2 regions of the Pseudoalteromonas sp. SG43-7 genome follow, and region 2 is predicted to be linked to the other one. Evidence: predicted binding sites of a transcription regulator. Region 2 holds the regulator's gene; the other holds the start of a gene.
The links. The regulator sigma-54, encoded in region 2, starts transcription at its own class of promoters, with help from an activator protein. The targets are predictions, from matches to a motif close to GTTGGCACGNNNNTNGNNT.
Positions count from the first base shown of each region.

Region 1: H5200_RS06540 (DUF3192 domain-containing protein) is a predicted target of sigma-54. The motif match lies at 2,336-2,354, and genes of this name have one in related genera.

Region 1 covers NZ_JACJEY010000010.1:70,457-75,247, forward strand. Annotated here, with positions in the region: gene H5200_RS06525 (SO_0444 family Cu/Zn efflux transporter) at 1-793, opposite strand, end outside; gene zntR (Zn(2+)-responsive transcriptional regulator) at 777-1,190, opposite strand; gene H5200_RS06535 (D-2-hydroxyacid dehydrogenase) at 1,293-2,237, shown strand; gene H5200_RS06540 (DUF3192 domain-containing protein) at 2,400-2,780, shown strand; gene H5200_RS06545 (diguanylate cyclase) at 2,847-3,761, opposite strand; gene H5200_RS06550 (PAS domain-containing hybrid sensor histidine kinase/response regulator) at 3,730-4,791, opposite strand, start outside.
Region 2 covers NZ_JACJEY010000058.1:8,264-13,054, forward strand. Annotated here, with positions in the region: gene rapZ (RNase adapter RapZ) at 4-846, opposite strand; gene ptsN (PTS IIA-like nitrogen regulatory protein PtsN) at 867-1,319, opposite strand; gene hpf (ribosome hibernation promoting factor) at 1,324-1,611, opposite strand; gene H5200_RS19435 (RNA polymerase factor sigma-54) at 1,640-3,136, opposite strand; gene lptB (LPS export ABC transporter ATP-binding protein) at 3,203-3,928, opposite strand; gene lptA (lipopolysaccharide transport periplasmic protein LptA) at 3,925-4,458, opposite strand; gene lptC (LPS export ABC transporter periplasmic protein LptC) at 4,448-4,791, opposite strand, start outside.

The DNA of each region.
Region 1 (4,791 bases), on a different contig from region 2:
TATTACAGCTAAAACTCACAGCCTGTTTCATCTTTTGCCATTGGCTGGCTGGTACTGCGCTTGATGAATCGCAACAGCTAGTCTTCTCTTCGACCGCTGCTGGTTTCGTTGAGCAACAACTTGCCTTCTCTTCAGCCGCTGCTAATTTCGTTGAGCAGCAACTTGCCTTCTCTTCGACCACTGCTGATTTTGTTGAGCAGCAACTTGCCTTCTCTTCGACCACTGCTGATTTTGTTGAGCAGCAACTTACCTTCTCTTCGACCGCTGCTGATTTTGTTGAGCAGCAACTTACCTTCTCTTCGACCACTGCTGATTTTGTTGAACAACAACTTGTTGTAGCTGCTCGCTTTTGCTCATTATTAACTTCACTAGTGTGAGCTGTAGTTTGCGTTTTTTCAGCATCACGCCCCACTAAGACACCTGCGACAATAGCACTACAAATCGCCGCTATTGGACGAATTATTGCCATAAAAGGACCGAGTAGCACATACGATACCGACACCGAATCAACCCCAGTTTCTGGCGTCGATACTAAAAACGCAGTGGTAGCACTTTTTGAAGCGCCTGCACGTCTTAAACCAATTGCAGCGGGTATTACACCGCACGAACACAACGGCATTGGCGCACCAATTAAAGCAGCTTTAACAGTGGTCCAAAAACCTTCTTTACCTAAATGTTTATTTAAAAAATTTGCCGGTAAATACACATTTAATAACCCGGCAATGAGTAAACCAAGCATTAACCAAGGGGCAGATAATAAAAATAACTGCCAAAAATTATTGAGTAAGTCCATCGATGTCCTCCAAAGTGGTTAATATTGAACAGTTATCTGCGGGCTCTTGTCCGCCACAGCACTTATCAGCTAACACGGATAATGATTGATGAAAACGTGTTAATTCAGCAATGCGCTCTGCGACTAAGTCACGCTTTTGTATTGTTAGGTTTTTAACTTCATGGCAAGAATGCTGATGTTTTTTAAATTTAATTTGCAGCAACTCCTTGATCTCTGCCAAGCTAAAGCCAACATTTTTAGCACGTAAAATAAACTTCATTTGCTTTAATGCAGCTTCACCATAATCGCGATAACCGGCCCCGGTTCGACTTGATGGCGTTAACAAATTATGTTTTTCATAGTATCTTAGGGTATCTGTAGAGACACCTAACTGATTAGCAAATTCACCTATTTTCATCTGTGTCTCCAATGAGTGTATTATCAACTGATGCCAAGTATAAACCTTAGAGTACACACCAAGGTCAAGCATTAAAATTATTTTATTTAATAAGGAAAGCGCATGAATATTACCCTTCTCGATACTGCCACATTAGCAGGCACATCACTTGAGCCTTTTCAAACACTTGGCAACTTCACTAGTTATTCACTAACCAGTCCAGCACAAGTATTAGCGCATAGTGCAGGGGCTGATGTATTGATCACCAATAAAGTGGTACTTAATCGCGAAACACTGGCAAAACTCCCTGAATTAAAGCTCATATGTGTAGCCGCAACTGGCACTAACAATGTTGATTTAGTCGCCGCTAAAGAGTTTGGCATTGCCGTTACCAATGTGGCCGGGTATTCAACACCTTCGGTTGTACAACATACCTTTGCACTGATCACAAATTTACTGGGTAATACTCACCGCTACATTGCTGATTGCCAACAAGGGTTATGGCAACAAAGCGAGATGTTCTGCCGCCTTGATTACCGTTTTAATGATATAGGAGGTAAAACTCTGGCAATTATCGGTTATGGTTCGCTTGGTAAAGCTGTTGCGGATGTTGCACGTGCTTTTGGTGCCAATGTAGTTATCAGTGAGCGTAAAAACCAAGTAACTAGAGAGGGCCGAACAGAATTTTACCAAGCAATAAAAACAGCTGATATTATTAGTGTACACTGCCCTTTAACCGATGAAAGTCGTGATCTGATTGGTGCTGCTGAACTTGCTATGATGAAACCCAATGCCATTTTAATTAACACCGCGCGCGGTGGTATCGTTAATGAAGCTGATTTAGCCAACGCACTGAGCAATAACCAAATTGCAGGAGCGGGATTTGACGTATTAAGTAAAGAACCAGCTGCGAAGGATAATCCATTGGCCGCTTATCGTGGTGATAATTTAATACTGACTCCACATATTGCATGGGCCAGTGAAGAGTCAATCATTCGCTTAGTAAAGCAAGTCAGCTTAAATATTAGCGCATTTAGCCAAGGTCAAAGCTTAAATAGACTGGTCTAATCAACTAACTTTTAGTTAGTTACGCTATACAAGGTGGTTAAATGTAATTTACCGCCTTATAAAAAAACCTAATCTATTGATTTTAAATAATATAAAATATTGGCCAGTTCTTTGCTAACTAATAGACAAATTAAAATCAATATTTAGTATCAGGATAAAATAATGAAAAAAGTACTTTTAATTGCCGCGCTTACAGCCCCTCTTCTTACTGGTTGTGTAATTGCAGTATCCGATGGTGAAGCAGAAACGCATTGGGCTGGTAATAGTTCAAGCTGGGAAGAACATCATCAATTTAATCGTGAAAGCATCTCGGGGCTCACTTTAGATACCAGCTATCAAAATGTATTAAATAAATTAAAAACTCCCGACTTTACAGAATTATTAAAAAAAGACGGTGATGTATACCAAGTACTATTTTATGCCACCCATAGTATTCACTCTGACGGAAAAATGACAAAAGATGAATGTACTCCACTGGTCTTTAAAAACGAGAAACTGATTGGTGTGGGTGATAGTATTTATAATTCACTTAGCGCCATTTAGACACAAAACTAAAGCAGTAAAGAGTGGAGCATATTCACTCTTTATTTGCTGTAATAACTGACTTTACTAACTTGCGTCAATAACTCGAGCGATAATTTTATCGCGGCCACTATCTTTAGCTTGATATAAACCTAAATCGGCTTCTTCAAGTAATATATGCTCAGCATAAACTTGACCAAACTCAGTTGTAGCAACCCCAATACTTATCGTAATGTGAGCGGCATTGAGTGATGCTTTATGCGGGATAGCAAGCGCATTAACAGCATCTCTGAGTTTATTAGCAAATTCCAATGCCTCGTACTGGTTGGTGTCGGGTAATACTGCAGCAAATTCTTCACCGCCGTAGCGCGCAACAAAGTCAGTACCTCGCTCACACGCTGCAACTAATGCATGTGCCACACGTTTAAGGCAGTCATCCCCGGCACGGTGGCCATAACAATCGTTATAACGCTTAAAGTGGTCTATATCTATTAATAGCACCGATAACGGTGTACCAGCTCGACGGCTGCGACGCCATTCTCGCGATAAGCTTTCATCTAAATAACGCCGATTAGGTATTTCTGTCAGCCCATCAATTGAGGCGAGCATTTCTAACAAATCATTTTTTTGCTTGATCAATAATTGATTACGCACTCGTGCACGTACTATTGCGGGACTAAATGGCTTAGCAATATAGTCCATTGCGCCTAATTCAAACCCTTTTGCTTCATCATCATGGCTTGTATTAGCTGAAATAAAGATGACTGGAATAGCGTGCGTAGTTGAATTTTCTTTTAACTGAATTAACACCTCATAGCCATTAATGCCGGGCATTACTATATCGAGGATAATTAAGTCAACCGCCGTTGATTTAACAAATGTAAGGGCTTTTTCACCACTTTCAACTAAAAATATTTCGTGATCATTCGCTAATGTTTTTTCCAACACTAATCGATTTAATGGGTCGTCATCAACGATCAGTATTTTGGCTTTCTTCAACATTTACTGAGCCTTGTATTTGAATGTATCTATTTACTTGTACTAATTCGAACTCTAACTGACTCAGGGATATTTGCCCTACGTCTGGTGTCTTACGTAGTCTACTTTCTAATTGCTGAGCGGTAGCACTTAGGCGATTAAAGCCAAGGTTTCCTGACACACCTTTAATACTATGCACTAATCGTTCCAACGCTTTTGTTTGCATCGGCACTTTTAATTGCTGCAGATGGCTTACACACAACTTAGCAAGTTTACCCAACATTACCTGTAGTAAATCATTATGGCCCGAGAATTGTTCTAATGCAAAAGAATGATTATAAAAAACAGCGCCGGTAATTCTCAGCTCATTTATCGCCGCTAATAACGTCGCTGCAACTACTGGTTTTGTTAAATGTTTATTCATACCCACTGCAAGTGAGCGTTGCTCGTCAGCTGCTTCACAATGCGCAGTTAGCGCAAAAATAGGTAATTGCTGTTGATCATAACGTTGTCGCAATAAAGCGGTTGCTTGCAACCCATCGACTTCTGGCATTTGAATATCCATTAAGATCAGATCAGGCATGACTTGTGCAACCAAATCTATCCCTGCCATCGCCGAATTTGCCGTCATTACATTAATATGTGCTTTGCTTAAGATATTACTAATAATATCTAAATTAAGCTGATTATCATCAATAACTAACACTAGTAAGCCCGCAACGTTGAGTTTACTCTCTGCCGCTGTCAGATTTACATCAGGGCGTTTAGATACCGGCTCAACTTGCTGTATTCGTTGCACTAATGCAGAATTTTTCACACTGCACATTTGCATACCTTTAAGAGTTGGCAGCGGAGTATTTGGATCATTTTTAACAACATAAAGCTGCGTGTTATTACTCATCAATGCTGTTTTTATATTGTCTCGCGTTATTACTCTCGGTAGATCAACGTCATTAATGATGATCCGCTGATAATCTGCTAATACAGCGTGGTCTGTTAATTCAGCTAACTCAGAAAATTCTAGCGGTTTTAATGGCGCTAATGCGGCAGGTAA
Region 2 (4,791 bases):
TTGTTATTCTTGTTCACGATGGCGAATTTTCACATTGCTGTGGCTCATCGAGAAGCTTTCACCTATAGTTTGCGCTAGATAAACTGAGCGATGTTGACCACCGGTGCAACCAATAGCAATTGTTAAGTAACTGCGGTTATTACGCTCCAAATGCGGTAACCAAGTTTGTACAAAGGTTTGGATCTGCCAAGTGAATTTTTGTACGATACTGTGGCTGGCTAAATAATCTTTTACTGGCTGATCCAGGCCTGTAAGTGGCTTAAGCTCAGGCTCCCAATGTGGGTTTGGTAAAAAGCGTGCATCAAAAACATAATCAGCTTCTTTTGGGATACCATATTTAAAACCAAATGATTCAAAGGTAATGATTAGTTTTTTATCTTTTTTCCCTAAAATCTTTTCACGGATTGACTCTGCAAGCTGGTGGACACTCAGATCAGTGGTATCAAGTATAAAGTCAGCGCGAGTAGTTAATACATCAAGTAATACTTTTTCTTGCTTGATGGCTAAATCCAGTGGCAAAGAGTCCAAAGATAATGGATGTAAGCGGCGAGTTTCAGAAAAACGTTTGATCAGGGTTTGATCATCACTGTCTAAATAAAATAGCGTCGGATTTGCAAAACCAGGCAAGTATTCAAGAATATCGTTAAATTCTTCCTGCTCTTTCGGTAAATTACGGACATCAATACTGACGGCAATTTTGTCATAATTATCAGAGACACTGCGCACTAATGAAGGTAATAAGTTTACCGGAATATTATCTACACAATAATAACCAAGATCTTCTACTACACGCAGAGCAACAGATTTACCTGAGCCAGAACGCCCACTGATGATGATTAACTCCATGTAAATTCTCCTTCATTTGGCTACGATTGCGCAGCAATTACGTGATACAAATCTTGGTCTGTTTTTGCGCTACGTAGTTGTTTACAAAAATCTTTGTCGTTGAGTTTATCAGCAATTGTGGCTAACGTCTTCAAATGAAGTTGGCTATCACCATCTGGCACGATGAGAGCTACAAATATATCAACTGGGCGATTATCTATCGCATCAAAATCAATCGGTGATTCACTCACTATAATTATTGCTAGCGGGTTTTCAACACCACTCATACGGCCATGAGGAATAGCAATACCACGACCAATACCCGTACTACCTAGTTTTTCTCTCGACAGTAGTGCGTTGAGGATTTCTTGTTGTGATAGCTGAGGAAGTTGTTCATGAGCCAATTGGCTGATAAATTCAATGATCCGTTTTTTGCTATTAAAAAGGACCGCAGCTTTACTGCAGTCCTGGCAAATAAGTGAGCTTAATTTCATAGTGTTAGTGTCGAGCGTGCTTCTCTTTGTGTTTAATTACCTGACGGTCAAGTTTGTCGATTAGTCCGTCAATGGCTGCATACATGTCTTGGTGCTCAGTTGAGGCAAATAATTCAGCGCCACTGACATGTAATGTGGCTTCTGCTTTTTGGCTTAGCTTTTCTACATCAAGAATGACATGGACATTATTGATATGATCAAAATGCCTTTCAAGCTTGGCAAACTTATTGTTTACATAGTCTCTTAATGAATCAGTAATTTCTACATGACGACCAGTTAAATTTAGTTGCATAAGCATTTTCCTCTTGTGATTTTACGCCTTAAATCAAACTTTTACGTTGATTTGACGGTGGAATAGCCAGCGACTCGCGGTATTTTGCAATAGTCCGTCTAGCTACTTTGATACCTTGCTCTGCCAATATATCTGCAATCTTACTATCACTCAATGGTTTCGCTGAGTTTTCTGCACTGATCAATTTTCTGATCAATGCTCGAATGGCTGTCGATGAGCATTCGCCGCCGTTCTCAGTACTTACATGGCTCGAGAAAAAATATTTTAACTCAAATATACCACGAGGGGTATGCATGTATTTTTGGGTGGTTACACGAGAAATTGTTGATTCGTGCATCTCAACCATTTCGGCAACGTCGTTTAGTACCATAGGGCGCATGGCCTCAGGGCCATGCTCAAAGAATCCTTGCTGCTGTTTAACAATGCAGTTGGTTACTTTGAGTAACGTCTCGTTACGACTTTCTAGGCTTTTAATAAACCATTTAGCTTCTTGCAAATGCGAGCGTATAAATTGGCTGTCAGTGCTTGATTTTACAGAGCGTGACATCGCCGCATATTGGCTGTTCACTCTAATTTTTGGCATGCTGTCTGGATTGAGTTCAACCACCCAGCGACCTTTAATTTTTTTCACCGAAACGTCAGGAATAACATACTCTGATTCTTCGCGTACTATGGTATCCGCAGGCTTTGGGTTAAGGCTGTGGATCAGTGTCATTACTTCTTTTAGTTCATCTTCTTTAAGCTTAGTCTTTTTCATCAAAGTGCGATAGTCACGACTAGCTAATAAATCGATATGATCAGTTAAAATCATTTTTGTCTCGCTAATCCAAGGAGTTGCAGGATCAAATTGATTTAATTGAATACATAAACATTCTTGTAGGCTGCGCGCAGCAATACCAACAGGGTCAAACAACTGAATGCGTTTTAACACTGCTTGCACTTCGTCGAGTTCGATTTCTTCTTCGTTATTACCTTGATTTAAGCTTTCTGCGATGTCTTCGCAGCTCAAGGTTAAAATACCTGAATCGTCAACGGCTTCAACAATCGCAATGGCAATGGCTTCATCGGTTGGACTAAAAGGTGTGAGTTGTAATTGCCACATTAGATATTCGTGCAAGGTTTCAGTTGAGGCACCTTGATAAATTGACTCATCTTCAGGCATTGGCCCAGATGACGTATTTGGCGCAGCACTCATGTATTCGTCCCAGGTGACGTCCATAGCCATTTCGTCACTTAAGGTCTCTTTACTTAATGCTTCGCTACTTTCTTGTTCATATTCGCTTGGCTTGTCGTCTGCTGATGCGCTAACGGTTAAGTCATCGTTATCTTGTTTTTGTTCGTTTTTACCAGCCGTGTCGTCTGAATATTCATGTTCTTCTAGCTCTAACAATGGATTGCTGTCGAGCGCTTCTTGAATTTCTTGCTGGAGATCCAATGTACTGAGTTGCAATAAGCGAATTGCTTGTTGCAGCTGTGGTGTCATTGTAAGTTGCTGGCCCATGCGCAGCTGGAGTGATTGCCTCATGTATCTCTAACAATCCTTTTATTGTTATCATCGTTAAGTCTAGCAGATACTTAGCCGAGCGTGGCTTTATAGCCTAAATTGCTCGCCCAGGTAAACATCGCGGACTGTTTGGTCGGCGAGTACATGCTCAGGGGTACCTGATGCAATTAACTCCCCATGAGAAACTATGTAGGCTTTTTCACAAACATCAAGGGTTTCTCGTACATTGTGGTCGGTAATAAGCACGCCAATACCACGGTTTTTAAGGTGTTCAATAATCTTCTTTATATCTAACACTGAAATAGGATCAACGCCAGCAAAAGGCTCATCAAGTAAGATAAATTTTGGGTTTGCGGCTAAAGCGCGTGCAATTTCAACTCGACGACGTTCACCGCCAGATAATGCCATACCTTGGCTGTCGCGGATATGTTGAATGCTAAACTCATCAAGTAAGCTGTCGAGCGCTTCTTCTCTGGCTTGTTTATTCAGCTCTTTACGAGTTTCTAAAATAGCCATCAGGTTTTGATAAACAGTTAATTTACGGAAGATGGATGATTCTTGTGGCAGGTAGCCAATCCCTAACCGTGCGCGACTGTGCATTGGCAGTAAGGTGATGTCATTATCATCAATACTGATTTTACCTTTGTCGCTTGGAACTAAACCCACAATCATATAAAAGGTGGTGGTTTTACCAGCGCCATTAGGACCCAATAAGCCAACAATGCTGCCTGCGCTAACTTCTAAACCCACGCTTTTTACAACTTGGCGACCTTTATAGCTTTTTGCTAGAAATTCAGCTTTTAATGTACTCATGGCTGCCCTTTAGATTTGTCTTTTTTACTGTCTACTGGTACCAAAATGGTGTGCACACGATCGCTTGAGCTTGCGCCTTTTTCAGCACTGATCAGTTGCTGGTCCATATCATAGGTAATGCTTTTGGCATTGATTTTTTGACCTGCCTGAGTGACTTGTGCATTGCCAACCAAGGTTAAATAGCGCTTAGCGACATCGTAACGGACTTCATCAGCACTGGCACTCATTACTGTGCCATCAGTTTGTTTTTCTTCAAAGTAAGCCGGACTGCCAGTTGCGACAAGTAGTTGTTTGTTATCGCCTAAATCTTCGCGCTTATGGACTTCAAGTCGATCCGCTTTGATACGGCGGTTACCATGAATGATTTCAACATTTTTTTCAAAAATACCGATATTGTCTTTCAGTTGGGCAAGCTGCGTGTCAGCACTGATAGAGACTTGATCTGCAGGTGGTGTCGTATTTTCAGCAAAGCTTGCAAAAGCAATGAATAAGCTTGGTATAACAAGCAAGTGAGCAAATTTATTGGTCATAATATATGGTTCGCGTATGGTTAATTAGTTCTACCACTTCGGCTTTTAAGTCGGCATGGAGACCGCGCCCAGTGATTTTTAAATTTGGTCCGATTAATTCAACTGGTTGTTCTGAACTCATGGTTTGTAGTTCAATATCAACCTGAATATTATCTGCGTTTATATGTTCAATCATGGCATTATTGGTCAGGTTTTTAGCAACCACATTACCTTCTAAAATTAATTGATGATTTTCATATAAGGTGGCTTCATCGGCATTAATTTGCCACGTCTGCTGTTGATTATAGAGTGTAAAAATAGGTTGTTCAAAGTAAGTGAACCCTAACTGTTGGT